DNA from 2 places in the Alteromonas sp. ABV2_168 genome. Region 1 is predicted to be linked to the other one. Evidence: predicted binding sites of a transcription regulator. Region 1 holds the regulator's gene; the other holds the start of a gene.
The links. The regulator NrdR, encoded in region 1, represses ribonucleotide reductase genes. The targets are predictions, from matches to a motif close to AAACACNANATNTNGTGTTT.

Region 1 (11,495 bases):
CCTTGGCACAGTAGAACTGACCGTGGCTTTACACTACGTGTATAACACCCCATTCGACCGTTTATTATGGGATGTAGGCCATCAGGCTTACCCGCATAAAATTTTGACCGGCCGTGCCGGCCGCATGTCGACGATCCGACAAAAAAATGGTTTGCACCCGTTCCCCTGGCCTCCGGAAAGTGAGTACGACACCTTTGCTGTCGGTCACTCGTCCACATCCATCAGCGCCGCGCTGGGTATGGCTGTCGCAGCAGATAAAGAAGGCAAAGACCGCAAAGTGGTTGCTGTTATCGGCGACGGTGCGATGACAGCAGGTATGGCGTTTGAAGCGTTGAACCATGCCGGGGACATTAACAAAGACCTGGTGGTGGTACTTAACGACAATGAGATGTCTATCTCGGAAAACGTCGGTGCACTTAACAGTCACCTGGCGCGTCTGCTTACCGGTAACTTTTTCAATAAAATCCGCGATGGCGGTAAAAAGCTGCTAAGTAACGTTCCGCCGATTAAAGAGTTCGCCAGCCGTGCAGAAGAGCACATCAAAGGCATGGTAGTGCCGGGCACTATTTTTGAAGAACTCGGGTTCAATTACATTGGTCCCATCGACGGCCATGATGTTAACGGCATGGTCGATACCCTGCGCAACATGCGTCAGTTCTCAGGCCCGCACATCCTGCATGTGGTTACACGAAAAGGGAAAGGCTATCCGGTAGCGGAACAGGATCCGATTAAATTCCACGCTGTACCAAAATTTAATCCGGAAGATAACGCCCTGCCTAAATCTGCACCTTCAGCCCCCACGTTTTCGGCCATTTTCGGCCAGTGGTTGTGCGATATGGCGGCTCAGGATCCCAAACTCATGGCTATTACCCCTGCCATGCGTGAAGGATCTGGCATGGTGAAGTTTTCCCAGCAGTTCCCTGAACAATATTTTGATGTGGCCATAGCAGAACAGCACGCTGTGACCTTCGGTGCCGGCCTTGCCAAAGAAGGGTATAACGCCGTTGTTGCCATTTACTCTACCTTCTTGCAAAGGGCTTACGATCAGTTGATCCATGACGTGGCACTGCAAGACTTACCTGTGCTGTTTGCCATCGACCGCGCCGGTGTGGTTGGTGCAGACGGTCCCACTCACCAGGGCGTATTTGATATTGCGTTTTTACGCTGTATACCTAACATGATCATTATGACCCCTGCTGATGAAGATGAATGCCGTCAGATGCTTTATACCGGTCATAAGGCGCAGAAGCCGGCTGCAGTGCGTTATCCCCGTGGTGCCGGCAAAGGCATCACGCCGCAGCAAAGCATGACTGAAATCCCGTTAGGCCAGTCACGTACGCTTCGCAAAGGTAACAAGCTTGCTATTTTGAATTTCGGTACATTGCTACCTTATGCAGAGAAAGCCGCTGAAGCTCTCGATGCCACAGTGGTTGATATGCGGTTTGTTAAACCTCTGGATACTGCGGTTATTGATGAAATCTGCAAGGAGCACGAAGGCATCGTGACCCTGGAAGATGGCTGTATCATGGGCGGTGCCGGTTCTGCAGTAACAGAATATCTGCAATCTGCGAAGCAAAGAATGCACACACTCCATCTTGGTCTTCCTGACAGCTTCATTTTGCAGGGTACCCAGCAGGAAATGTATGCTGAACATGGTCTCGACACCGCCGGTATTATCCGTCAGGTAAAGTCGTATTTTGGCGACTGAGAAAGGATACTGTAATAGATAAACGAAAAAGCCGTTCTGCTTCACACAGAACGGCTTTTTTTTCGATAAGCCCGTGAAGTTAACCTATGGCGGGAACCAGCCATATAAGAGCATGCAGGCACACACAAGCCATAATCCCCGCAAGAATATCATCCAGCATGATGCCAGGTCCCCCGTGAACCGTTTTATCAACCGGTCCGATAGGCCAGGGCTTCAAAATGTCAAAAATGCGAAACAACACGAAACCGGCAATAAGCGTAGACATACTCAGCGGAACAAATAGAAAAGTGAGAAGCATACCGGCCACTTCATCCCAGACGATGGAGCCGTGATCATGAACGCCCATATCTGTGGCAGTTTTACCGCAAAAGTAAACGCCGGCAATGCAGCTCAATATCGTCGCCGTGATAAAAATAAAGTTACCAGCCGGCGCAAGGAGCAGAATTAAGGGAATCGCTGCCAGAGAACCAAACGTCCCCGGCATCAACGGGATCAGACCGGAGCCAAAGCCCAGTGCACAAAAATGCACCGGATTTTTCATTGATACTCTTGCACGGTACTCAGGTTGCATTAAAAATCGTGCTCGTAGCCCGCAACGTCTTTCAGTTGATACGGCTCGTCATACAATTTTAAGTCTGTTTTGCCTGCCTGGCCGGTTACCTGACCGATACAGGTAGCCTTTACACCTGTGCTGGCCAGAGACGTTTCCAGATTGCCACGCTGCTCTTCGTTTACAGTGAACACCAGTTCATAATCATCACCGGCAGTCAGCGCATAACGGTAGGCATCCTGTGCACCCACACAATTGAACAAGGCCGAAGACACGGGTAAGCGGTCTACGTGTACAGTTGCACCGCAATTTGATGCTTTCAGAATGTGATTTAAATCAGCCAGCAGGCCGTCTGACACATCTATACAGGAAGAGGCAATGCGTCGCAGCGCCGCTCCGACAGCTACTCGCGGAGTGGGATACAAATGACGTTTAACCAGAAACTCCCTGTCTTCCTCTTTGGCTTCACGTGACCCTTTGAGAATATCCAGACCAGCGCCGGCATCACCGGTAGTGCCGGTCACATATATCCAGTCGCCGGGTCTCGCCGTGCTGCGCTTCAACGCTGCTTCGGGGGGAATAAAACCCTGCGCAGTGATAGTCATCGCCAGAGGACCGCGTACCGTGTCACCGCCAATGAGCTGCACAGAATAGTATCTGGTGAGCTCATACAGGCCACTGGCAAATTCTTCCATCCAGGCCTCGTCCACATGAGACATAGACAGGGAAAGAGAAATCCAGGCTGGCTCTGCACCCATTGCGGCGAGATCACTGAGATTAACAGCAACTGCTTTATAGGCAACGGATCTGGCAGGCGCATCTTTAAGGAAATGCACGCCGGACACCAGTGTATCAGTGGTAATGGCGAGCTGCTGATTTGCAGGAACAGACGTAACGGCACAGTCATCACCGATGCCGACGATTACGTCTTTTCGTTGATGGCCGCCATTTGCAAAGTAACGGCCAATAAGATCAAATTCTTTCACGTTTTACCGGTTAATTCAGTGTCGTCGTGTCATTACGTACAGGTACGTAAATAGATCGCTGTTAACGCTCGTGCTGACGTAACGTCTTCACCGCTTTATCTAACGCACCATTGATAAACTTATGGCTTTCTTCGGCACCAAAAGATTTAGCAAGTTCAATGGCTTCGTTAATAATTACACGATAAGGCACGTCCATGCGCTCAGTTAATTCATAGGTAGCAATACGCAGAATCGCTTTTTCGATAGGATCCAGTTCTTCCGGTAAACGGCCAAGGTATGGCTTAATTTTTACGTCTAATGCTTCTGCATTTTCCGCAACACCGCGCAACATGGCCTGGAAATACACCATGTCGACTTTCTGCATATCGTTACTGGTCGCAAGTGATAACTCCACCTGGGCGATATCGTTCTTGCTCATTTGCCATGAATAAACACCCTGAAGGGCAAGTTCTCTGGCTTTATGACGTGCGGATACTTTCACGTAACCCCCGGTTAAAGATCGTTAAGCGCTGAAACAACGTTCACCATCTCAAGGGCACCCAGTGCAGCTTCTGCACCTTTGTTCCCCGCTTTGGTACCGGAACGCTCAATAGCCTGTTCGATAGAATCTGTGGTGATAACACCGAAAGAGACCGGAATACCATACTCCAGTGATACTTGGGCCAGACCTTTGTTACACTCACCGGCAACAAAATCAAAGTGAGGCGTACCACCGCGGATCACCGCACCTAAAGCGATAATCGCATCGAACTGGCCTTTTTCTGCCAGTTTTTTCGCTGCTACAGGTAATTCATATGCACCCGGTACGCGAACCAGGGTGATGTCATTGTCGCTGACTTCACCGTGACGCTCTAACGTATCCAGCGCACCTTCAAGCAAGCTTTCTACAACAAAACTGTTGAAACGTGACACAACAATCGCGAATTTCTTGCCTGTCGCGCGAATATTACCTTCAATTACCTGCATGGTATTCCACCCCTATGAAAAAACGGCGCGCAGTATAGCATAACTGCGCGCAAACTAAATCGAATGTTCACGAATTACACGGGAACTAATTATGAATGTATTCCACCACATCCAGTCCGAAGCCGGACAGCGCATGGTATTTGACCGGCTTGCTGAGCAAACGCATTTTTTTAACGCCCATGGTCGCCAGAATCTGGCTGCCAACACCTACGGTACGTGATGAACCGGTCCAGGTTTTTCCTTCCGGCTTTTCACCACGGTCTTCTGCAGCAAATTGTCTGACCTGCCCTTCCAGGTCTTCTTCTTTACCCAGCACCACCAGCACACCACCCTCGTCTGCAATGCGCTTCATGGCATCAGGTAAAGTCATGGTACGGTTTATCGCGCGGGTAGAACCCAGTAAATCACTAAGCGTATTATGCAAGTGAACACGCACAAGTGTAGGTGTTTCCGGGTCAATGTCACCTTTCTTCAGCGCAAAGTGAATCTGATTATCGATAACATCTTTAAAGGTATGCAGTTCGAACTCACCATATTCCGTAGGCAGGCTGCACTGGGCAACTTTCTCTATTGTGGTTTCGTTCAGATTGCGATATTCAATCAGATCCGCAATTGTGCCGATTTTTATATCGTATTTTTCGGCGAATTTTTCGAGCTCAGGACGACGGGCCATGGTGCCGTCTTCATTGAGGATCTCGACAATAACAGCAGCTGGCTCACAGCCACCAAGGCGGGCAAGATCGACGCTTGCTTCGGTATGACCTGCACGATTCAGCACACCGCCTTCTTTAGCAATTAACGGAAAAATGTGGCCCGGCTGCACAATGTCAGTTGCTTTAGCATCTTTACCTACCGCGGCCAGAATCGTGGTCGCGCGGTCTGCAGCAGAAATACCGGTGGTTACGCCACGTGCTGCTTCAATGGAAACGGTAAAGGCGGTATGAAATTGTGCGCCGTTTTTATCTACCATCAGCGGTAAATTCAAACGTTCACAGCGCTCCTGCGTCATGGGCAGGCATACCAGTCCGCGGGCATGAGTAACCATAAAGTTAATCGCTTCCGGCGTCACATGCTCAGCGGCCATGATGATATCGCCTTCATTCTCGCGATCTTCATCGTCCATCAGGATAACCATTTTACCCTGACGGATATCTTCAATTATTTCAGCTGTGGTGTTGAGTGCCATAATTTCACTTATGTAGGGTTATTTTCTAAGAAAACCATTTTCGGCCAGGAAGGCCATACTAATGTCTTTTTTGGTGGTCTTTTCTGCTGCCTTATCACCCATCATCAGGCGTTCCAGATAGCGGGCAACCACGTCTACTTCCAGATTGACCCGACTGCCGGCTTTATACGTGCCGATAACCGTTTCCTGCAGGGTGTGAGGGATGATCCACAACATAAACTCATTGCCATCCACCTCATTCACAGTCAGGCTGACGCCGTCCACCGTGATACTGCCTTTATGGGCAATATACTTTGCTAACTCAGTGGGGGCAGAAATCCAGATTTCAATGTAAGTACTGTGTTTAACAATCTTTTTGACTTCACCAACGCCATCCACATGGCCGGATACAATATGACCACCAAAACGATCTGTGGGGCGCATGGCTTTTTCCAGATTCACGGTACTGCCGGGCTTATAATTGGCAAAACCGGTGTAACGGATGGTTTCGGCTGACACGTCAGCACAATAATAATCTGTACCGAAGTCGGTTACTGTGAGACAGACGCCGTTTGTGGCAATACTGTCGCCAAGGGCCACATCAGACATATCCAGCTTTTCCGACGACACAGTCAGCTTGATGTCTTCGCCCCGGTGATCAAGAGACTGAATCGTCCCCAGGGCCTGAATAATTCCGGTAAACATCGTATACCCTCTACAAAAGCGTTACTTAATTATATCGTATGACAAGCGGATATCAGGGCCGGTTTGCCGTACGTCAGTCAGTGACAGTACCGGCGTTTCATCCAGCGACACAAATTCATCCAGCGTGAGCATGCTTTGTGCTTTGTCACCTAACAGTTTGGACGCCTGATACACCACAAGCCGGTCAACTTCACCGGCAGTAAACAATGCACCGGCAAGACCCGGGCCGGCTTCCACCCACACATCATTAATTTGCCGCTCCCCCAGCTTCTCCATGAGCTGAGACAGGTCTATGTAATTGCCACGCATGGAGACGGCTAGTGCAGGGACACTGGTTTGCGGCGCAACTGGCTGACCGGTTACCCGCAGGGTTTTGTGTCCGTCTGTGAATACTTGCAGATCGTCCGGTAACCGGTTGTGGCTGTCTATCACGACCCTGAGCGGCTGCCTTACCGGCGAAACAGGATAATCAGAAAAATTGGCTTCATTTTCCCTGACCAGCAAAGACGGATTGTCGGCCAGTGCAGTGCCACTGCCGGTTAGAATGGCACAACTTGCAGCACGGTGTAATTGCACATCGCGACGGGATTCGGGACTGGTGATCCATTGACTGACGCCGTTAGACAACGCGATTTTGCCATCAAGACTGATACCCAGTTTTACCGTTACCCGCGGTTTGCCTGATACCATGCGTTTGATAAAACCGGGGTTCAATGCTGCCGATTCGGCCGCCAGAATATCAGACACCACATCAATGCCGGCATCCTGAAGTTTTTTTATGCCACGGCCGCTCACCTGAGGGTTCGGATCAGTCATGGCGATAACCACTCTGCTGACACCAGCCTCCACTAAAGCATCGGCACAAGGAGGCGTTCGTCCGAAATGACTGCAGGGCTCAAGTGTGACATAAGCCGTACCGCCACGGGCCTTATCGCCCGCTTCACGAAGAGCATGTACTTCCGCGTGGGGAGTGCCGGCCTGAATATGGTAACCCTGTCCGGCTAAGTCGCCGTTACTGTCAAGAATAATACAACCGACACGGGGATTCGGAGATGTGGTGAACTGACCCTGCGTAGCCAGTCTGATGGCTTTCGCCATCCAGGCGTAGTCCTGAGAAATGGAAACAGCTGACGTGGTTTTCATGGCGGTTATCAGTCTCCTAAACGGGCAATTTCCTCACCAAACTCACGAATATCTTCAAATGAGCGGTACACTGACGCAAACCGTACATAAGCGACTTTGTCCAGCACCTTCAGTGCATCCATAATCAGATTACCAAGGAATTCACTGGAGACTTCCCGCTCACCGGTAGCACGCAATGCAGATTTCAGCGACAAAATCACTTCTTCCACTTTCTCCGTGCTCACAGGGCGCTTTTCCAGTGCCCGCTGCAAGCCGGCGCGCAGCTTATCTTCATTGAACGGCTCTCTCGAACCATCCCGTTTAATGACTCTCGGCATCACTAATTCAGCACTTTCAAAGGTAGTAAAGCGCTCGTGACAGATAACACATTCGCGACGGCGACGTACCTGATGCCCTTCTGCCACCAGACGGGAATCGATAACCTTGGTTTCCTGTGCCGAACAAAACGGGCAAAACATAGCAGGTCCTTTTAACAACAAAGCCGCCAGGCAGCACAGGCTGCTCTGACGGCATAAACTCTTACTGACTAAGAGCGGGAAATTTCATACCGATAAAGCGGCTTACCCGTAAACCGGGAACGCTTTACACAGTTCAACAACTTCACCTTTAACACGCTCAACAACACTTTCATCACCCATGTTGTCCAGAATGTCGCAGATCCAGGTCGCAACCTGTTTCGCCTGCTCTTCTTTGAAGCCACGACGGGTAATCGCCGGACTACCGATACGCAGACCACTGGTCACGAACGGTGAACGTGGATCTTTTGGTACAGAGTTTTTGTTTACAGTGATGTTTGCACGGCCAAGCGCGGCATCAGCGTCTTTACCTGTGATATCTTTCTTAATCAGATCCAGCAGGAACAGGTGGTTTTCAGTACCGCCTGACACTACGTCGTAACCACGCTCCAGCACCACTTCAACCATGGCTTTTGCGTTTTTCACAACTTGCTGCTGATATTCTTTAAATTCAGGCTGAAGGGCTTCTTTGAACGCTACCGCTTTAGCTGCAATAACGTGACACAGTGGACCACCCTGGTTGCCCGGGAATACAGAGCTGTTCAGCTTCTTGTAGATGTCTTCGTCGCCACAGGCAGACAGGATCAGACCACTACGTGGACCCGCAAGGGTTTTGTGAGTCGTGGTAGTCACTACGTGTGCATGAGGCAGCGGGCTCGGATAAACACCGGCAGCAATCAGACCGGCAACGTGTGCCATGTCGACCAGCAGGTACGCACCTACTTTATCTGCGATTTCACGGAAACGGGCCCAGTCAACCACTTTTGAATAAGCAGAGAAACCACCGATAATCATCTTAGGCTTGTGCTCTAAGGCCAGTGCTTCAACCTGCTCGTAATCGATTTCGCCGGTTTCTTCATTCAGACCATACTGTACCGCGTTGTAGGTTTTACCTGAGAAGTTTACGTGAGAACCGTGAGTTAAGTGACCGCCTTCAGACAGACTCATACCCAGAACAGTATCACCGGCATTAATTAGAGCCATAAACGCAGCAGCGTTGGCCTGAGAGCCTGCATGGGGCTGAACGTTGGCGTACTCAGCACCAAACAGTTGCTTAGCACGGTCAATCGCCAGTTGCTCTACCACGTCTACATGCTCACAACCACCATAGTAACGCTTGCCGGGATAACCTTCTGCGTACTTATTCGTTAACTGAGAGCCTTGCGCCTCCATGACACGTGGACTGCAATAGTTTTCTGATGCGATGAGCTCAATGTGATGCTCCTGACGCTCAGCTTCTTTGGCCATGGCATCTGCCAGTTCCGGATCGTAATCCGCAATAGTCATATCGCGAGGTAACATGAAGGCTCCTTACTCTGCGTTTTATGGACAGCTAAAAAATGAGGGGCATATTTTAGTCATTTTAAGCCGCATGTATACTGCTTTATGCCCGTTTCGTTTATATCCGCAGCGGCAGCATTTCTTAACACTGCCCTACCGCTTATACGCCGCGGCCTGCGGCCATATATAACGTTTAATTACAATTCAGAAAGATTTAACCTTTTTCCAGCGCTTTCACACGGTTAAAGAGATCATCGATCTGACGGGTCCGTACAGTCACTTTACGCCAGTCGCGGTTTTTCATGGCCGGCTGACCGGATGAATAAACGCCGGACTCGGTAATATCCTGCACAATCATGGTATAACCGGTTACCTGCACATTGTCGCAAATGCTGATATGTCCATTCACACCACAGCCTCCGCCAAGTATGACGTATTTGCCGATATGACAACTGCCAGCAATGCCTGTAGCGCCGCAAATACAGGAGTGATCACCAATGATACAGTTATGTCCTACCTGTACCTGGTTATCGATAATCACATTCTTACCGATGATGGTATCTTCCATTGCGCCACGGTCGATGCTGCTTGAAGCACCAATTTGTGAATCATCGCCAATCTGTACACTGCCGGTTTGCGGAATGGGCAGCCATGTTCCTTTGTCGTTTGCGTATCCAAAACCTGCCGCTCCAATAACGGTCTGGCTGTGAATAGTCACCCGCTTACCAATCACAATATCGTGATACACGGTGACGTTGGGATAAATGGTCGAACCCTCACCAATTTTCGTGCCTTTTCCAATCACGGTATTTGCGCCGATTCTGACGTTATCACCCAGCATGACATTATCTTCAACAATGACATTGTGACCCAGCGACACATTGGTTCCCAGCGTAGCAGAAGAAGCCACAACCGCTGTTTCAGCGATACCGGATGCCACCTCCGGGGTGGTGTCGAACAACTGGGCTATGCGGGCAAAGGCTGCGTGGGGATTACTGTGAACCAGCGCGGGAACCGGACAGTCGTCCAGCATTTTCTCATTCAAAATCACCGCTCCGGCGGCCGTATCAGCCAGTTGCGACTTATATTTTACGTTGGTCAGAAATGAAATCTGGTGGCCTTTGGACCCGGCCAGAGTGCCCACACCACTCAGCTTTGTTTCGTTGATACGGGCTTCATCACCCGCCACACTGCCACCCACGTGGTCAGCCAGCTCAGTTAAAGTGTATGTGCGTTTTGCGTGTGCCGTCATAGCTTAACCTGTTAGTCAATTTCCTGTGTGTATGGTAATGCAAAATCCCGGATTCGTCCTGACCCTCACCATTAATTTCCTGCCATCCGCCATGTAAACGTTCAAAATTAACCCATTATTGAAAATCACTGCTGGCTTTACTGGTCAGATTGAGGACAAAGCGAGTACAATAGATGGCATATCATTTACTTATATTGAAGCAAGGACACTGTTCGGAACATGTCATCACAATACGTATATTCCATGCACAGGGTTGGCAAAATTGTGCCACCCAACCGTCATATTTTAAAAGATATCTCTCTGAGCTTTTTCCCTGGCGCCAAAATCGGTGTTCTGGGTCTTAACGGTGCGGGTAAATCTACCCTGCTCCGCATCATGGCCGGCGTGGACACCGAAATAGAAGGTGAAGCCCGCCCGCAGCCGGGTATCAACATTGGTTACCTGCCACAGGAACCTAAGCTGGACGAGTCCAAAGACGTACGCGGCAACATCGAAGAAGCGGTTGCTGATGTAAAACACGCCCTTACCCGTCTTGATGAAGTGTATGCCGCCTACGCCGAAGCAGACGCCGATTTTGATGCGCTGGCAAAGGAACAAGGTGAGCTGGAAGCGATTATTCAGGCGAAGGACGGTCATAACCTGGACAACGCCCTGGAACGTGCTGCGGATGCCCTGCGTCTGCCGCCATGGGACGCCGATGTTTCCAAACTGTCCGGTGGTGAACGCCGCCGTGTAGCATTGTGTCGCCTGCTGCTTGAGAAGCCGGATATGCTGCTGCTTGACGAACCGACTAACCACCTGGACGCAGAATCTGTTGCCTGGCTGGAACGCTTCCTTCACGACTATGAAGGTACTGTGGTAGCCATTACCCACGACCGTTATTTCCTTGATAACGTTGCCGGCTGGATCCTGGAACTCGACCGTGGTCACGGTATTCCGTGGGAAGGTAACTATTCATCCTGGCTGGAACAGAAAGAAGCCCGTCTTGCCCAGGAAGAACGCACTGAAAATGCCCGCGTGAAATCCATGAAACAGGAACTGGAATGGGTGCGCTCGAACCCGAAAGGCCGTCATGCTAAATCGAAAGCACGTATGGCCCGCTTCGAAGAAATGTCCACGTCTGATTACCAGAAACGTAATGAAACCAATGAGCTGTTCATTCCACCGGGTGAGCGCCTGGGCGATAAAGTCATTGAAGTGAAGCACCTGAAGAAAGCTTACGGT
Region 2 (11,495 bases), on a different contig from region 1:
GAATGTTTGTTGCCATACCAACGGCAATACCGGAGGAGCCGTTTACCAGCAGGTTTGGTACCTTAGTAGGTAAAACCTCAGGAATTTGCTCTGTACCGTCATAGTTAGGTACGAAATCTACGGTTTCTTTATCAAGATCCGCCAGTAACTCATGGGCAATTTTAGCCATACGTACTTCGGTATAACGCATGGCCGCGGCAGAGTCGCCGTCCACAGAACCGAAGTTCCCCTGCCCGTCTACCAGCATGTAGCGTAAAGAGAATGGCTGCGCCATACGTACGATGGTGTCGTACACCGCACTGTCACCATGAGGGTGATATTTACCGATAACATCACCCACCACACGGGCGGATTTCTTATACGGTTTATTGAAGTCGTTTTTGAGTTCGTTCATCGCGAAGAGTACGCGGCGGTGAACCGGCTTGAGGCCGTCCCTTACGTCAGGCAATGCTCGCCCGACAATAACGCTCATCGCATAATCAAGGTAGGAGTTTTTAAGCTCTTCCTCGATATTTATGGGGAGAATTTCTTTAGCGTTATCAGTCATAAACTGCTATGTCCCTTGATTCAAGTTCAAGCGTATCCAATGTCACGCACTTTTAAATGCAGCTAAGAACAGCGCTTTCTTATTATGGGTTTTACAAGTAATCATTGAGTGTATCACCGGATGACAGATTTATGTAGCGCTTAATACCCGCAAATGGGGCTGTTATTACCAACCGATTACTTTTCACGCAATTAATCCACTTTAATACACAAATCGTCCCTTTTACTGCTTTGATCATGTATCGTATTTATCAAAATCAATCTCCTCTATCTGATAATACGAGCACCAGTATGTCGAATGTCGATGAACAAGAAATTGCCAAATTCAGTGAACTGGCCTCCCGTTGGTGGGATACCGAAAGTGAATTCAAACCCCTGCACTTAATCAACCCGTTAAGACTTGATTTTGTGCAGCAGCACTGTGATGGTCTGTTTGAAAAGAAAGTGCTGGATATTGGTTGTGGCGGCGGCATTCTTGCAGAATCCATGGCTAAACTGGGTGCTGATGTTACCGGTATTGATTTGGCGTCTGCTTCTTTAGAGGTTGCTAAACTTCATGGTCTCGAATCCGGTGTAAAAGTCGATTATCAGTGTGTTTCTGCAGAAGACTTTGCAGAACAAAGACCCGGAGAGTTCGATGTGGTGACGTGTATGGAAATGCTCGAGCACGTTCCCGATCCGGCATCGATCATCGCTGCCTGCGCCAGGCTGGTTAAGCCCGGTGGTCATGTATTTCTGTCTACTTTAAACAGAAATGTGAAATCCTGGCTGATGGGCATCGTTGGTGCCGAATATATCCTCAAGCTGGTACCAAAAGGCACGCATCAGCATGCCCGTTTCATTAAGCCTTCAGAATTAATGGCAATGACCGATAAGGTTGATCTGTTTGCCAGAAACACCACAGGTCTGCATATGGATCCGCTAAGCCGCCAGTTCTACTTATCGGACAAAAACATCGATGTGAACTATATCGTCCATACGCAAAAAACCCTACAGTAAACACTATATATAGTATTTAAGAATAAATATTACGCTATATGTCGTATTTGTAACCAACCCGCTTTGAGCGATTAAAACTTTTTAACCGGCGATCAAAAAAAGTAAAAAATGGTTGCATCTGTCTGATTTGGCTTAATCATGCCGCTCATAGGTGAGTTACCACTAACCTTTTTCAGGCACCGTTTTGATCGCTGGATAAACCACCAGATATTGGGTTGCAAAACCACGCAAACCTCACTATCTTGTGTCTTGTCCGACGGGTGTTTTAGAACAATAAAGTAGTACAAAAACACGGGATCCCGCCAGGCAGTAAGGGATCTCTGCTGGATCAAGCTTTCAAGGCTTAGCAAATTCAATTTTATAAAGATGAAAAGGGTGCCAACCCTTGCTTCATGCGCTAACAAACTAACGGCCAGTACAAATGAACAACAACTTGTATGTCACTAAACGCAATGGCGAAAAAGAAGTCATTGAGTTAGATAAGATCCATAAAGTGATCACGTGGGCAGCAGAAGGGTTAAATAACGTTTCTGTTTCTCAGGTAGAAATCAAAGCTCAGATCCAATTTTACGATGGTATCAAGACCGGCGAAATCCACGAGACATTGATCAAGTCTGCAGCCGATCTTATTTCAACAGATGCGCCTGATTATCAGTATCTTGCAGCCCGTCTGGCTATCTTCCACCTGCGTAAAAAAGCATATGGTCAGTTTGAGCCGCCTAAATTGTTTGATCATGTTAAAAAGATGGTTGAACAGGGTAAGTATGACGAGCACCTGTTGTCTGACTACACCCAGGCTGAATTTGAGGCGATGGATGATTTCATCGATCACTGGCGTGATATGACCTTCAGTTATGCTGCTGTTAAGCAGCTTGAAGGTAAGTATCTGGTACAAAACCGTGTTACCGGCGACATCTATGAAAGTGCCCAGTTCCTGTATGTTCTGGTAGCCGCCTGTCTGTTCGCTGACTACCCGAAAGAAGCCCGTCTTGATTATGTCCGCCGTTTTTACGATGCAACATCGACATTCAAGATTTCTCTGCCTACACCGATTATGTCCGGTGTGCGCACCCCTACCCGTCAGTTCAGCTCATGCGTACTGATTGAAACCGGTGATAGTCTGGATTCTATCAACGCCACCGCCAGCGCCATCGTAAAATACGTGAGTCAGCGCGCCGGTATTGGTGTAAACGCTGGTCGCATTCGTGCACTGGGTAGTCCAATCCGTGGTGGTGAAGCTTTCCACACAGGTTGTATTCCTTTCTACAAGTACTTCCAGACTGCGGTGAAAAGCTGCTCTCAGGGCGGTGTTCGTGGTGGTGCAGCGACGTTGTTCTACCCGCTGTGGCACATGGAAGTTGAATCACTGCTGGTATTGAAAAATAACCGTGGTGTTGAAGAAAACCGCGTACGTCATCTCGACTACGGCGTGCAATTCAACAAGCTGATGTATCAGCGTATGATGAAAGACGGCTACATCACACTGTTCAGCCCGTCTGATGTACCCGGTCTGTACGATGCTTTCTTTGCTGATCAGAACAAGTTCGAAGAGCTGTATGTGAAATATGAACAGGATGACTCCATTCGTAAGAAGCAAATTAAAGCCATGGAACTGTTCAGTTTGTTTATGCAGGAGCGTGCTTCAACCGGCCGTATCTACCTGCAAAACGTTGACCACTGTAATACTCACAGCCCGTTTGACCCGGCTATTGCCCCTGTCCGTCAGAGCAACCTGTGTCTTGAAATCGCGCTGCCGACCAAGCCGTTGGAGCACGTAAACGACGAAAACGGCGAAATCGCACTGTGTACGCTGTCAGCATTTAACTTAGGCGCGATTAAATCTCTGGATGAATTCGAAGAATTATCCGACCTTGCTGTGCGTGCACTGGACAGCCTGCTCGACTATCAGGATTACCCTGTTCCGGCGGCATACCATGCCACTATGAATCGTCGTACGCTGGGTATAGGTGTTATCAACTTCGCTTATTATCTTGCGAAGAACGGCGTGAAGTACTCTGACTTCAGCGCAAACCCGCTTATTCACCGTACGTTTGAAGCGATGCAGTATCATTTATTGAAAGCGTCTGTGAATCTGGCAAAAGAGAAAGGTGCGTGTCCTAAATTTAATGAGACCACCTACTCTAAAGGTATTCTGCCTATCGATACCTACAAAAAAGATTTGGACGCCATTTGTAATGAACCCTTACACATGGACTGGGAAGGCCTGCGCGCTGAAATGATGGAGCACGGACTACGTAATTCTACGCTGTCTGCGCTGATGCCGTCTGAAACGTCTTCGCAGATTTCAAATGCAACCAATGGTATCGAGCCGCCCCGTGGTCATATCAGCATTAAATCCAGTAAAGATGGTGTACTGAAGCAAGTTGTTCCTGAATATGAAAATCTGAAAGATGCCTATGAACTGCTGTGGGATATTCCGTCCAATGACGGTTACCTGCAACTGGTTGGTATTATGCAGAAATTCATTGACCAGACTATTTCTGCTAACACCAGTTACGATCCGGGCAAATATGAAAGCGGTAAGGTACCGATGAAGTTGCTGCTCAAAGATCTGCTGACCTCTTACAAGCTGGGTGTGAAAACACTGTATTATCATAACACCCGTGACGGCAACACCGACACCAGCTCAATGGAAGTCAAACAAGGCCAGGCGAAACCTCAAGCACAGGCGCAAACTGCTGTGATTGAAGAAGACGACGACTGTGCCGGCGGTGCATGTAAAATTTAACGATAAACCAGGGCTTGCCCTGGTTTCTTCCGTTTTTAACTGATAAATCTGTTCTGAGTACTATCGCAGTTATGAAATACACAACGTTTAATCAACAAAGCGTCAATCCTCTCGTCGAGCCAATGTTTTTCGGTAACCCTGTTAACGTAGCCCGTTACGATCAGCAGAAGCACAGCATTTTCGAAAAACTCATTGAAAAACAAATCAGTTTCTTCTGGCGACCGGAAGAAGTTGACGTTACGCGTGACCGTGTAGACTTCCAGAAACTCACAGAGCCTGAGCAGCATATTTTTATTTCTAACCTGAAATATCAAACCTTGCTGGATTCCGTTCAGGGCCGCAGTCCGAATATTGCATTCCTGCCCATCGTGTCATTACCGGAGCTGGAAACCTGGATTGAAACCTGGTCTTTCTTTGAGACGATTCACTCCCGTTCTTACACTCATATTCTTCGTAACCTGTTTTCCGATCCGAGTGCAATTTTTGAAGACATCGTGGTTAACGAGCAAATCAAGCGCCGTGCTGCTGATATTTCTAAATACTACGATGATCTGATTTTCCACACACAGTTGTGGCAGACACAAGGTGAAGGCGTTCATACCGTCGACGGCGAAGTGTACGAAGTGAACATGCGTGTTCTGAAGAAGAAAATGTACTTGTGCATGAATTCAGTCAATGCCCTGGAAGCGGTCCGCTTCTATGTGTCCTTTGCCTGCACATTTGCCTTTGCTGAGCGTGAGCTGATGGAAGGTAATGCGAAAATTATCCGTCTGATTGCCCGTGATGAAAACCTGCACCTGTCCTCTACTCAGCACGTGCTGAACTTGTGGGCCAGAGGCAAGGACGATCCTGAGATGGCAGAAATCGCTGCAGAGTGCCATGAAGAGGCACGCCAGATCTTCATCAGCGCTGTTGAGCAGGAGAAGGAATGGGCTGATTACCTGTTCAAGAACGGCTCAATGATCGGTATGAATAAGGAAATTCTGTGTCAGTACGTGGAATACATCGCGAATCAGCGTATGACCGCTATTGGCTTTGACGCACCATACGAAGTGAAAAGTAATCCACTGCCGTGGATGAACAACTACCTGAACTCAGATAATGTACAGGTTGCGCCTCAGGAATCAGAGATCAGTTCCTATCTGGTTGGTCAGATTGACTCTTCAGTCAGCGAAGATGACTTCGCCGATTTTGAATTGTAATTCCTACCTTCCCCGTTAATGGGAAAGCCTGAATCCACACTTCGTATCGATATTGTCGATACGGGGTGTGTTGATGCCGTACCGGATAAAACACTGCTGGAATCTTTAGAATCCGCAGGTGTCGCTTGTCATTATCATTGCCGCGACGGATTCTGCGGAGCCTGCCGGACTAAATTGATAGAAGGGTCGGTGGAATATACCACAGACCCCCTCGCCTTTATTGACGACGATGAAATACTGCCCTGTTGCTGTAAGCCGGTAACAAACATCAAAATAGATGTTCCGCTTTAACTTACCTGACTTAACGCATTATCAGGAATGAATCTTTAGCAATCCTTATCTTCCAGATCCATTTTATCTTTCATTTTTTCACAGCCGTCTTCAATAGCATTACCGGCATCGTCGGCCCACTCTTCAGCTTTATCTTTGGCACCGTCTGTCCAGTCTTCCGCCTTATCTGCTGCATCTTCAGCAAATTCCTCTGTCTTATCTGCCACATCAGATGCTGCATTTTTTGCATCATCAAATGCACTGCTGGCGGCACTTTTTGCTTTAGTCATTGAGTCTTCAGCCTGTTCCTGTTTTTCTTCGCTACATGCGCCAAGCACGCAGGTAAACAGACCAATGCATAGTAATGATGAGAGTTGTTTTGTCATTTTCATATGTCTTTCCTTTTACGCAGTTGAGTGTGTACTGATGTTAATCCTGTGGGCAATCAATACCTGCAGGACTGGTTAAAAATAACACAATATTACAAGGTAACAACAGCCACCTGACTTTTATGGCTACTGAACCGTATGCTGTCAGTGCTTATCGGCACGGCTCTGAAACTTACGTTCTTCGGTGTTGATTTTGATCCACTCGCCGGTACTGATGTACTCCGGCACCTGAACAACCAGACCGGTAGACAGAGTAGCGGGTTTGGTACGGGACGTCGCAGAGGCTCCCTTAATGGAAGGGTCCGTTTCTACCACTTCCAGTTCAACACTCATGGGTAAATCAAGCGCTACCGGCACTTCGCTTACAACCAGAACCTGAATACCGTCAGTTTCTTCGTTAATGAACAAAGCTTCATCAGCAATACTGTCTTTATTCAGATGGTAAGGTGTGTAATCTTCTTTATCCATGAATACATATTCATCGCCGTCGATGTAAGAGAACATTGCTGGACGGCGCACTAAATCAGCCATTTCCAGCATGTCAGAATCCTTAAATGTTTCATCATATTTTGCACCGCTTACCACATCGTACATACGCATACGATAAATGCTGCCGCCTGCACGGCCCTGTGGTACAGAACGGTCAATATCTCTGACAATACATGTCTTACCGTCAAAAATGATGGTGTTATTCTTTTTAATTTCACTTGCCTTAGGCATGGCGGTTCCCTGTATTAGTAAATCAGACCAACGGGCCCGATCAGGAGTGGAAAGCCTCTATTTTCCGCGATTTCTCGTCGGTAAGAAAGCGTTTTAAATGTATGTTTTGCTGATTGAAACGGCGACGTCAGATTAAGGAAACGCTGTTTGGTTATAAGCACAGAATTTGTGCCACTTCACTTACCAACGCGGAGTAACTTTTCGTCTTTAATAATACCAAGCTGATACAGCGCCAGGGCAATGTCTTCAAGTTCCGCATCCTGCTCAGGAGTCCGGTCAGCAGTCTCTCTGAGAAGTTGATAATGCGCTTGCATGGATTTAGTTCTTTTGGACACTTGCCGGCACTCAAAACACTCGCGGCAATGTGAGTCCACATAAAACTTTAAATGTTCAAACCAGTATTGTTGTTCTCTTGCGAAGAAGATGAAAAGCCTGCTGCAGACCGTACAGGTTTCCTCTATATCTACGTAGATGCGACGCGGGCACATCCGGAAATTTTGTAACGACGTGTCCGCCTTAATCGCTGTTTGGGGAAAAAACTGAAGTGACGAATATCTCCAGTGAGCATTGGTAATCTCTTCAAGTGAGTGTTCTTCATCTGAAGCTAACGGGACATTTCCATATTTTGGATGATTAACATATTCCATTACCGATCCTTTGACTTTCTGTAGCAAAAACACACAAAGTTATTTCTCTATGCGAAGCGCATGTATAGAAACCTGTTTGTTAAACCTGCCGGTCAGCGCTATTTTCTTATTACCAGTATAATGCCACCAATGATTGCAGCACTGGCAATAATGACTCTGACGTTAAGGCTTTCAGATAGACATACCCAGCCCATCAAGATGGCAATTACCGGTACACTGAGTTGTAAAGTGGCGGCATTAGTCGCCGCTATTTTAGGGAGTACGGCGTACCACAAGGCATAACCCAAACCCGATGCGATGGCACCGGACAATACGCCATAGATAATACCGTAGCGGATAGTTGTTTCTGAAAGTGAAAGTGGCTCATCAACAAAGATAAACAGCGCGACAATAAACGGCGTCGTACGGACAAAGTTTCCTGCCGTCATTAAAAGTGGCGATGCTACGCCTTTGCCTAACAGTGAATACACTCCCCAACTGATACCGGCAGTAATCATCAGCAATGCAGCGGGCAGCGGCGGGGCTGTAACGCCGGGCAGTACCAGATAAATTAAACCTGCAAAAGCTACTACAAAGCCGGCTGTCTGAATAAAACTGAACCGTTCCCCTCTTAAAAAGCCGATGCTGATCATTGAAATTTGTACAGCACCAAACAGCAAAAGAGCGCCGGTGCCCGTAGTTACGCTTTGATAGGCAAAAGAGAAACCTGCTGCATAGCAGAATAGTGCGACAGATCCTGCCCAGCTTCCCTGTTTTGCAGGATTATGCCCTTTCATTTGGATAAGCAAACTCAGCACCACAGCACCGCTGAGTAACCTTACGAGTGTGAAAGAAGCCGGCCCGATATCAGTCTCTACCAGCGCCATCCGGCACAAAAGGGAATTAGCAGCAAAAGCCACCATGGCTAAGCAGGCGTACAACAACGTAGATACAGGCATGAATCGCTCCTTTTATTTTGTTCACCTTCCCACGACAAAGGAGCAATTACAATGGTACTTGAGATCCGGTTACTCCGGTCCGGTAAACACCGGACACAAAAAAAGCACCCGCAGGTGCTTTTCAAAAAGAGACGACTTTAGAGCTTTAGGCCCAAACGGTCAGCCACTTCAATGTATGTTTCTACTACAGAACCTAAGCCCTGACGGAAACGGTCTTTATCCATTTTCTTACGGGTTTCTTTGTCCCACAGGCGACAACCGTCAGGACTGAATTCATCACCCAGAATAATATTGCCATCACTGTCCAGGCCAAATTCCAGTTTATAATCCACCAGAATCATACCGCCTTTATCGAACAGATCTTTGAGTACATCGTTAACGGCAAAAGTCAGACGTTTCATCTCTGCAATTTGCGCTTCAGTTGCCCAGCCAAATGCAGTGATGTGATAGTCATTAACCATAGGATCATGCAGCGCATCATTTTTGAGGAAGAATTCAAAAATGGGAGAATCGTTTAGCATCAAACCTTCTTCAACGCCCAGACGACGAACCAGTGAACCTGCAGCAACGTTGCGAACGACGCACTCTACCGGAATCATATCCAACTTTTTCACCAGAGAATCGGTGTCTGACAGCAACGCCTCAACTTGTGTGGCAATGCCGGCTTCTTCCAGCTTTGTCATAATGAAATGATTGAACTTGTTATTCACTTCACCTTTACGGTCAAGCTGTTCAATTTTTTCACCGTCAAATGCAGACGTATCATTTCTGAACTCAAGGATGAGTTTTTCGCTGTCATCAGTGAGGTATACAGTTTTGGCTTTACCGCGGTAAAGTTCTTCGCGCTTTTCCATCATCAGTCTCAAAAATTAGATATCCAGATTGTCCTGAGTCATGACACGGGCAAATTGCTCGTACATGTCGGCAACCTGATTAGGTTCAAACGGCTGACTCTCATTATCCATGAAGGTCACACTCGTTCTGTTTTCGCCGGCCGGCACCACTTTCAAACGATAATCACCTTTTTCAAGAAGGGATTCACCGTCAGAGAACAGGCTGCCCCACCAACCGTTATCCTCACCATTATAAGTGACAAATAACAGGCCTGTGGTTCTGTCTAAATCTTTTACGTCAAAACCAAGGTTGCGTAACACCAGCAGCATTCTTGGCCATACAATATCGTGTCTGGCGTCAACCACGTAGGCTGCATCACCGTTAGCGTCAAAACCCATTTCCAAATTAAGACCACTGCGGATTTCAGCAATACGTTTACTCTCGTCGAGTCTGATTTGGTATTCGTAATGAGTCAGTACTTCGTTCAGGATGCCGATTTCTTCTCTGCGTTCTTTCATCGCATCAATGGAATCCATGGTGATGGTTTCACCATCTGCACCATTAAATTTGAAATCCTGCAATTTAGCGCGTAACGCAGCAGTCCGGCCGTGAGGCTTTAGTTCCATGGTGAAAACAAAGCGACGTGAAACCTCTGACGTTTCATTCTCAGTCCAGTCGTACCAGGCTGACTCTTCGGTCGTCTTTTCAACGGCCCAGTCAGTAACAAGTCGGCCATTTTCTTTATCGAAGCTGTCTACACCGATGTGATTTTGCTCAAGAAAGCTCAGCACCGTGTCCCAGATAGCGGTATTCAGCGGCTTGCTGTCATCTACCTGATCGAACCAGACCGTTGCTTCCTGTTTGCCTTCTTCAACATGTGAACCCGCCACAAGGGGCAGGACAAGCGCCGGAGACTGAATCGTCAGTTTGCGGCCGGTAAGACGGGTGTCTGCATTCTGACTTAATTCCGGAAGATCATAATCAGATGTAAATTCAGGCGAATCTAAACCTTCAGGCACTTTCACAGAGGCCCGCTGGGAAACTTCAAGGTAGTCATAACTGCCCGATGCAGTCTCATAATCCTGTTGGCTTGAACAACCTGTCAGGGCTATTACAGATAAGCCACTGAGCAAAGCCAGAGTGTTTTTCATCGGTGTTCCTTATTAACCAGAAATCAAAGCGTGTTTTTGTAATAGTTCTTCGAGTGCTTTTTGGCTCGCAAGTTCCGGTAAAACCATCGGTAATCGTAATTCGGCACTGTTGATCAGCCCCATACGGTATAACGCCCACTTTGGCATTACCGGATTTGGCTCAATAAACATGCCGTTATGCAGGGTTTCAATAGTAGCATTAATACGGCGACATTCCTCAGCGTTGCCGGCCAGGCCTGCTTCGCACATTTTGGAAATTGCGCCGGGAACCACGTTAGCCGTTACTGAAATAACCCCGTGTCCGCCCTGACATAAAAATTCTGCACTGGTACCGTCGTCACCGCTAAGCAACAGAAATTCTTCAGGCACCAGCTTCTGTGTGGCTTTGAGACGTTCAATACTGCCGGTTGCATCTTTAAGACCGACAATGTTTTTGTGTGTGGCCAGTTCTGCCACTGTCTCAGGTAACATGTCCGCTACGGTTCTGCCGGGTACATTATAAAGCAGCACAGGTAAGTCAGTCGCATCAGCGACTGCTTTAAAGTGTGCAACCATACCCCGTTGTTGCGGCTTGTTGTAATACGGTACAACGCTGAGAAAACCATCGATCCCTAAACCCGCCATTTGTTCACTGAGGAAGATGGCTTCATCCGTTGCGTTTCCACCGCTGCCGGCAATCACAGGAATACGCCCTGCTGTCATAGCAACGGTCTGTTTGACCACTTCAATATGTTCTTCAAAAGGCAATGTGGCGGATTCACCGGTTGTTCCTACTGAAACAATACCGTGTGTGCCCTGCTCTATATGAAACTCAATAAGTTTCTCAAGTGCAGGGTAATCAATGTCACCCGCGTTGGTCATGGGTGTGACAAGTGCAACGTAACTGCCTTTAAACATATTATCTCCCGCGTTTTGTGAGCGCACATGGTAATGAGGTACAGCCCTAAAAACAAGTTATCGCAAGGGCTTTTTAGACGTTAATCGACAACCTTATTCTAAATAATCACTATTCCGTCAAAAATTGGGGATAAAACCCTTACATCAGACTGT

Region 2: the regulator NrdR is predicted to act here: its motif matches at 1,744-1,763, upstream of nrdA (class 1a ribonucleoside-diphosphate reductase subunit alpha).

The regions. Positions count from the first base shown of each region.
Region 1 covers NZ_JBSWYQ010000007.1:22,158-33,652, forward strand. The annotation lists gene dxs (1-deoxy-D-xylulose-5-phosphate synthase) at 1-1,708, shown strand, start outside; gene ACXAH4_RS11795 (phosphatidylglycerophosphatase A family protein) at 1,788-2,279, opposite strand; gene thiL (thiamine-phosphate kinase) at 2,279-3,244, opposite strand; gene nusB (transcription antitermination factor NusB) at 3,306-3,725, opposite strand; gene ribH (6,7-dimethyl-8-ribityllumazine synthase) at 3,737-4,210, opposite strand; gene ribBA (bifunctional 3,4-dihydroxy-2-butanone-4-phosphate synthase/GTP cyclohydrolase II) at 4,296-5,396, opposite strand; gene ACXAH4_RS11820 (riboflavin synthase) at 5,415-6,080, opposite strand; gene ribD (bifunctional diaminohydroxyphosphoribosylaminopyrimidine deaminase/5-amino-6-(5-phosphoribosylamino)uracil reductase RibD) at 6,102-7,223, opposite strand; gene nrdR (transcriptional regulator NrdR) at 7,232-7,681, opposite strand; gene glyA (serine hydroxymethyltransferase) at 7,784-9,040, opposite strand; gene lpxD (UDP-3-O-(3-hydroxymyristoyl)glucosamine N-acyltransferase) at 9,234-10,271, opposite strand; gene ettA (energy-dependent translational throttle protein EttA) at 10,491-11,495, shown strand, end outside.
Region 2 covers NZ_JBSWYQ010000005.1:254,559-266,053, reverse strand. The annotation lists gene gyrA (DNA topoisomerase (ATP-hydrolyzing) subunit A) at 1-547, opposite strand, end outside; gene ubiG (bifunctional 2-polyprenyl-6-hydroxyphenol methylase/3-demethylubiquinol 3-O-methyltransferase UbiG) at 838-1,545, shown strand; gene nrdA (class 1a ribonucleoside-diphosphate reductase subunit alpha) at 1,967-4,294, shown strand; gene nrdB (class Ia ribonucleoside-diphosphate reductase subunit beta) at 4,366-5,496, shown strand; gene yfaE (class I ribonucleotide reductase maintenance protein YfaE) at 5,515-5,787, shown strand; gene ACXAH4_RS10260 (hypothetical protein) at 5,823-6,158, opposite strand; gene efpL (elongation factor P-like protein EfpL) at 6,300-6,875, opposite strand; gene ACXAH4_RS10250 (zinc-ribbon domain containing protein) at 7,052-7,522, opposite strand; gene ACXAH4_RS10245 (DMT family transporter) at 7,621-8,460, opposite strand; gene purC (phosphoribosylaminoimidazolesuccinocarboxamide synthase) at 8,598-9,314, opposite strand; gene bamC (outer membrane protein assembly factor BamC) at 9,330-10,445, opposite strand; gene dapA (4-hydroxy-tetrahydrodipicolinate synthase) at 10,458-11,342, opposite strand.